DNA from 2 places in the Isachenkonia alkalipeptolytica genome. Region 1 is predicted to be linked to the other one. Evidence: a T-box and tRNA genes for the amino acid it is inferred to sense, from the RefSeq annotation. Region 1 holds a T-box; the other holds one or more tRNA genes.
What was found. A T-box is a leader RNA that pairs with one kind of tRNA and senses whether it is charged. The one in region 1 lies ahead of ISALK_RS13545 (valine--tRNA ligase), so its partner is inferred to be a tRNA-Val.

Region 1 (3,415 bases):
ATCCTGTCACCAATACGTCCGTAGGATAGAACTTATTTAGTTCCATGGTTTCTTCAGGCCACCCTAAAGTGGAAAAAGGCCAAAGTGCAGAACTGAACCAAGTATCAAGAACATCTTCATCCTGTACTATATCCTTGGATTCACATTTTGCACACTGCGTCGGTGCTTTCTTTGAAACCATAATCTCATCACATTTCGTACAGTAGTAGGCCGGTATACGATGTCCCCACCAAAGTTGACGGGAAATGCACCAGTCCCGAATATTTTCCAACCAACTTAAATACGTTTTCGAAAATCGGTCGGGTACAAATTGAATTTCTTTATTATTTACTACTTCCATTGCCGGCTTTGCTAAGGTCTCCATTTTCACAAACCACTGCTCTGATGTAATGGGTTCTACAACGGTGGAACACCGGCTACACTGACCCACGCTGTGATCATGTTCTTTGATTTTTGACACAAGTTTTTCAGCTTCAAGATCTTTCACGATGACTTTACGGGCCGCGTAACGATCCAAACCTTGGTATTGTTCCCCCCGTTCATTTACCTTTGCTTCTTCATCGAGAACCATAATTTGTTCCAAGTCGTGTCTTAATCCGATTTCGAAGTCATTGGGGTCATGACTGGGCGTGATTTTTAACGCACCGGTGCCCATTTCTTGATCCACATATTCATCGGCTATGATGGGGATCTCCCGGTTAAGCAAGGGGAGAATGGCTACCTTACCGATAAGATGCTGATATCGTTCATCTTCCGGATGTACGGCAATGGCAGTATCCCCTAGCATTGTTTCCGGTCGGGTCGTGGCAATAATCACAAATTCATCGGAATCTTTCACAGGATACTTAACATACCAAAAGTTTCCTTTTTTATCATGATGATCTACTTCTGCATCGGATAAGGAGGTTCTGCAACTCGGACACCAATTAATGATTCGATTGCCTTTATAAATAAGGCCCTTTTCATAGAGTCTTATAAAGACCTCTGTCACTGCATCATTTAGGCCATCATCCATAGTAAATCGTTCTCTGGACCAATCACAGGAGTTTCCAAGCTTTTTCATTTGGCTGACAATTTTTCGTCCATATTCATCACGCCAACTCCAGGCTCGATTTAAAAACCCTTCTCTCCCCACGTCTTTTTTTGTTAATCCCTCTTCTTTTTTCAATTTCTCCACAACTTTTACTTCCGTAGAAATGCTGGCATGGTCTGTTCCCGGTTGCCATAAAGTTTCATATCCCTGCATTCGTTTCCAACGGATTAAAATATCCTGTAAAGTGTGATCTAAGGCGTGACCAATGTGTAATTGCCCAGTGATATTTGGGGGGGGCAGTACGATAGAATAAGCGGGTTTGTCTGAGTTTGCATCGGCTTTGAAATAATCTTTATCCATCCAATGCTGATAAATTTTTTCTTCAAACGCTTTCGGATCATAGGTTTTCGCTAACTTTTCACTCATATCATTTCCTCCTTTTGTATACAATCGAATTTCAAACAATAAGACATGAAAAAAGCCTCATCCCCAGAGCTGATAGAATCAGTTAAGGACGAAGCTTGACATTCGTGGTACCACCTTAGTTTCTATAATGAAGCACTTAATAGTACCTATTGTAGACACTTCTTTTGGATAACGGATCTACCGTCTACAACTACTAAGTTTCATTGCAGAAGCTCCTAGGCTACTTCAGCAGCAATTGCCTTTAGCGATATTTCAGCAGACCATCGCCTCTCTTTTAAGGATTACTACCTACTACTCCTAATCATTGCTTATTATCTAGTTATTATAAATTATAATGAAATTTTCATTTTTGTCAATCAATATTTAATTAGCTGAAGAATCATTTAGAAACTTTATTTTCTTTTAATTTTTTAAGCCCCATCCGTAAATATCTGAAAAAAGCAATTACCGTTATTAGAATTGCTGTAATTAGTAAATATCTTCCCACGTTAAAATCCAGTCCGATAAGCAAAATCGCTACATAGAACAATACCGTGGAAAATTTCCCTAATTTGTTTGCAGGAATAACCGTTTTATCTCTTCTAGTATATAGAATGGTTGCCCCTAAAATCATCAGTCCTTCTTTAATACCCACGACGATTAAAATCCATAGCGGTAAAATTTCTGCTATAGTAAAACTGATAATTACGGTTAACTGCATTAACTTATCGGCGAGGGGATCTAAGGCCTGACCAATTTTCGTAACCTGTTGAAATTTTCGGGCTAAATAGCCATCTAACCCATCGGTAATGCCTGCTAAGAAAAAAACCCCTGTGGCATATAAGAGATTGTTATCTTCAAAGAAGAAAAAAACATAAATAAACACAGGAATTAATAATAATCGCAGGATTGTTAATATATTTGGTAAGTTCATATAACACCTCTATTGTCCCAATTTCTTATAACTCCATCATACCATAACTAATAAATAAAAAACAATCCTCTCTGCGATTTTCAGTAACTTCTAAGCTTCTTATCCAAATTTATGAATTAAGTCGAACTTCCTTCACAAAAGATCGGAATTCTTCTTTCAAAGCTTCCATCTCTTCTTTTGTGTAAGAGGTCATTTCTTTGTTTGGGAGCAAAACTTCATTGTTTAATCTTCCCCGTTGTAATACAAACCGATTACTGTTATGGACCATTTGCTTTAATCCCTCGATGGATTTTACAGTCATCATTCCTTTGACAAAAGTGGTGCGGAATTCATAATCAATAGGGTAGGTTTTCAATAGTTTGAGAGACCTCATGATTTTTTTTTCAAATCCTGATTTCCCCGTTACCCTTTCATAGTCATCCAAGGAAGTTTTTAGGTCCATAGCAACATAATCCACATATTTGTTTTCTAAAAGCTCCTTTAACATCGCAGGATTTGAACCGTTAGTATCGAGCTTAACACTAAAGCCAAGATTTTTATAATTTTTAATAAAGCTCACCAAATCCTTCTGTAGGGTTGGCTCCCCCCCGGAAATACAAAGATTTGAGATATATTTATTACGCTTAAGCAGCGTTTTTTCGAGTTTCTCTTCATCCATTGTATCCCCGCATTGGTTTACAATACTTTTGTTATGACAATAAGGGCATCGAAAATTACACCCTCCTGTGAAAACAACAGAACAAAGTTTTTCAGGATAGTCCACTAAGGACAGTTTTTGAAATCCCAGTATCTCCATGGTACCTCCTAATTAGCGGGTTTAATAAGATTAGCCAGGCTGATTTCATCGGAAAAGGTTTCCCGATCCTTATACTCTTCCTTCTTTCCTTTATTCCAAGCCTGAACCGGACGATGGAAGCCTACAACTCTTGTCCAAACCTCACTATTTCGATTACAAGTTGGGCATTGAAAATGTTCCCCCTTTATATAGCCATGTTCCGGACAAATAGAAAAGGTGGGGGTGATGGTAATATAGGGCACACTGC
Region 2 (3,415 bases), on a different contig from region 1:
GAATGAATGTAGGCTTCCTTAAAGTTTGGATGGGCATCGCACTCCTCCGTGGCCACAAAGCGGGTGCCGATTTGTACTCCCGCCGCCCCTTTTTTAAAAGCCTTTGCCATATCCTTCCCGTCAAAAATCCCTCCTGCGGCGATTACGGGAATGCTTTTGTTATACTTTTTTTCAAAAGGTTTTAGGGCTTCAATAACCTCTTCAACTAACTCATAGATATTCGGCAGCGTGGGCTTTGTCAGGTCCTCCTTGGAAAACCCTAAATGACCTCCGGCTTCGGGACCTTCCACAACCACGGCATCGGGGATCACCTGATGCTTTCGGTCCCACATCTTTGCAATAAGCCGTGCGGCTTTTCCCGAGGAGACGATGGGGGCAATTTTCGTGTCGCTTCCTTCCACAAGCTTTGGCAACTCCGTCGGCAGTCCCGCGCCGGAGATGATAATATCCACCTTTTCTTCCACCGCGGCGGTTACCATATCTTTATAATTTTGAATGGCTACCAGTAAATTCACCCCTAAAATTCCCTCGGGGCTGATTTCCCGGGCCCTTTGAATATGCTTTCTCAGCCCCTGGACATTAGCGGCGTCATTGTTCTCTTCAAAGCCCGGTTCCTCAAAACCGATTTGAACTCCGGAGATCACACCGATCCCTCCTTCATTGGCCACCGTACCCGCCAGTTTAGAAAGAGATACGCCAACCCCCATGGCTCCCTGTATGATTGGATATTTTGCTACAAGTTCTCCGATTTTTAAGTTTGGTAATTCCATTTTTTCTCCTACCTTTCTTTAGATAAATTAGTACTTCTCACAAAGTATATTTTATTATATCATAAATTAAGACTAAGTACTAAGAGTTAGTTTTATAAATATGTTTCCACCCATTCTTTTGCTTTTCCCTGAATTATGATAAACTATTAAGGATTATCCCCGGCGGCATCGATTCCCCGGGGCTTAATATTACTAATGGGTCGAGGTGAGAAAATGTATATACTGAAGAAAATAATCCCCGGGCTGCTGTTAACCCTGGGAATTGCCTATATTTCACGATTTTTGTCGAATCTTTTTCCCGTCCACGTCATCGGTGCCGGGGTGATTGCCCTGTTTATGGGGATGATTCTGAACCCCTGGGTTTCCCAAAGGGAAGGTTTGTATCCGGGCATTACCTTTACGGGAAAAAAGGTGCTGCGCTTTGCCATTATCCTTATGGGAATCTCCTTAAGCTTTCATCAGGTTCTAAAAGTGGGGAGTTTCTCCTTGATTGTGATGGTCTTTACGTTGTTTGCCGCTTTTTTCGGGGGCTATCTCTTAGGCAAACTGTTGGGGCTGGACTGGAAGCTTTCGGGACTGATCTCCTCGGGCACCGGGATTTGCGGCGGCTCCGCCATTGCCGCCGTGGCTCCGGTAATCGGGGCAAAGGACCAGTTCATAGCCTATGCCATCTCCGCCACTTTTATCTTTGATGTGTTTATGGTGGTGCTCTTTCCCTTAATGGGAGAGGCCATGAATTTAAGTGATTTAGGCTTCGGTCTATGGACGGGAACCGCTATCAATGACACCTCTTCCGTGGTGGCCGCGGGATATTCCTACTCGGAGGCCGCCGGGGACTTCGCCGTTATCGTAAAGCTGACCCGAACCCTGGCCATCATTCCCGTAGTCCTGATTTTTTCCATGATTGCGAAAAAACACAGCACCGGGAAGACTTCCCCTCATATCCTGGAAATCTTCCCCTGGTTTATTTTAGGTTTTTTAGCCATGGTGGGCCTGAACTCCACGGGATGGATTCCGGCTTCGCTAAGCGGCTCCCTAAGTACTCTGGGCCGTTTTTTCATGATCATGGCCCTGGGAGCCATCGGCCTAAGGACCAATTTCAAGGAACTTTCCCGATCCGGCATCAAGCCCTTAATTCACGGGATCAGCATCTCCACCCTTGTGGTGGTAGTAAGTTTAGTGGTGCAGTACTTCCTTGGAAGCCTTTAGGGCCTGGAATAACAGGGGCCCTTTCAGCACCGAAGCAAGCGGTGTTATCTCTGTTCCCTAACCGCCCGGTAAATGCAAAAAAAAGCATATAAAAAGATCCTATCCCTTTACTTCAAGGATAGGATCTTATATACTTTGATTGGTGGGACATACAGGACTTGAACCTGTGACTTTTAGCTTGTCGAGCTAACACTCTCCCAACTGAGTTAATGTCCCCTTTTTATTACTATCTATTGTAACCGATTTTTTAGTAACTGGCAAGACGATTTTTCAAAGGAGGCTTGATTATGTTTTCATTTGAACAGGCAACCTATAAAAATATCCTCTCGGTCCCGAGCCTTACCATCCATGAAAAAGAAATCACCTGTATTGTAGGAGAAAGCGGCAGCGGGAAAACCACCCTGCTTCGAATGCTCAACCACTTGATCTCCCCCGACGGAGGAAGGATCACCTTTCAGAACCGGAACCTTATGGACATAGACCCCGTAGAGCTCCGGCGAGAAGTGGTTATGCTCCCCCAGACCCCGGTGATTTTCCAAGGGACGATCCGGGATAATCTGGAAGCTGGCCTTCGGTTTTCTGAGAAAGGGCTCCCTTCCGAAAAAGAATTGGAAAAAACTCTAAAAAAAGTGAACCTTCTAAAGGCTTTAGATGTAAACGCCCAGAATCTATCCGGCGGAGAAAAACAGCGCTTAGCCTTAGGGCGGATTCTGCTGATGGAACCGAAGGTTTTACTGTTGGATGAACCTTCCTCGGCCTTAGACGACGAGACCGAGTCCCTGATCATCCAAACCTTTGTGGACTATGCCAAGGCCCACCATAAAACCCTGGTCATGGTCACCCATTCCAAATCCCTGGCAAAAAATTTCGCCGACCGGATTTTACAGGTGAGAGGAGGCGAAGTCCATGAATGGAATTATTGATTTAAGTGTTTTTCAGGTCCTGCTGGCCTACATATTTATTGTTCTCCTGGTGGTCATCCTCCGGGTGAAGGGGATTGCCCGGGAAAAAGAGGTGCTGATTTCCAGTATTCGCATGACCCTGCAACTGATTTTGGTAGGATACGTACTGGTCTATCTCTTTGAGAGTATGTATCCCCTTTTAACCCTGTTGGTTCTTTTGGTAATGGAGAGCTTTGCCATCTACAACATTATTCAACGGGCGAAATCCCCCTTAAGCAGGGAACTGAAAAAAATCGTGGCCCTTTCCATGGTCCTGGGAACCCTGACCAGCCTTTTGTTCTTTTTATTCGTGGTGATCCAAATTTCTCCCTGGTATGACCCTCAGTATTTTATTCCCATCGCCGGTATGCTGATTGGAAACTCCATGACGGGGATCTCCCTCGGGGTAAATCGCCTGGCTGAGGGGATGAAGGACCAAAAAACCCTGGTGGAATCCGCCTTAATGCTTGGGGCTACCCCCAAGGAGGCGGCGAA

Region 2: it encodes a tRNA-Val, which carries the amino acid that the T-box ahead of ISALK_RS13545 (valine--tRNA ligase) is inferred to sense. The anticodon was not compared.

What each region holds. Positions count from the first base shown of each region.
Region 1 covers NZ_SUMG01000027.1:11,622-15,036, forward strand. The annotation lists gene ISALK_RS13545 (valine--tRNA ligase) at 1-1,459, opposite strand, end outside; T-box leader at 1,541-1,773, opposite strand; gene pgsA (CDP-diacylglycerol--glycerol-3-phosphate 3-phosphatidyltransferase) at 1,839-2,372, opposite strand; gene ISALK_RS13555 (anaerobic ribonucleoside-triphosphate reductase activating protein) at 2,482-3,168, opposite strand; gene ISALK_RS13560 (ribonucleoside triphosphate reductase) at 3,177-3,415, opposite strand, start outside.
Region 2 covers NZ_SUMG01000026.1:6,386-9,800, reverse strand. The annotation lists gene ISALK_RS13390 (NAD(P)H-dependent flavin oxidoreductase) at 1-770, opposite strand, end outside; gene ISALK_RS13385 (YeiH family protein) at 984-1,979, shown strand; tRNA gene ISALK_RS13380 (tRNA-Val) at 2,120-2,195, opposite strand; gene ISALK_RS13375 (ABC transporter ATP-binding protein) at 2,267-2,902, shown strand; gene ISALK_RS13370 (ABC transporter permease) at 2,886-3,415, shown strand, end outside.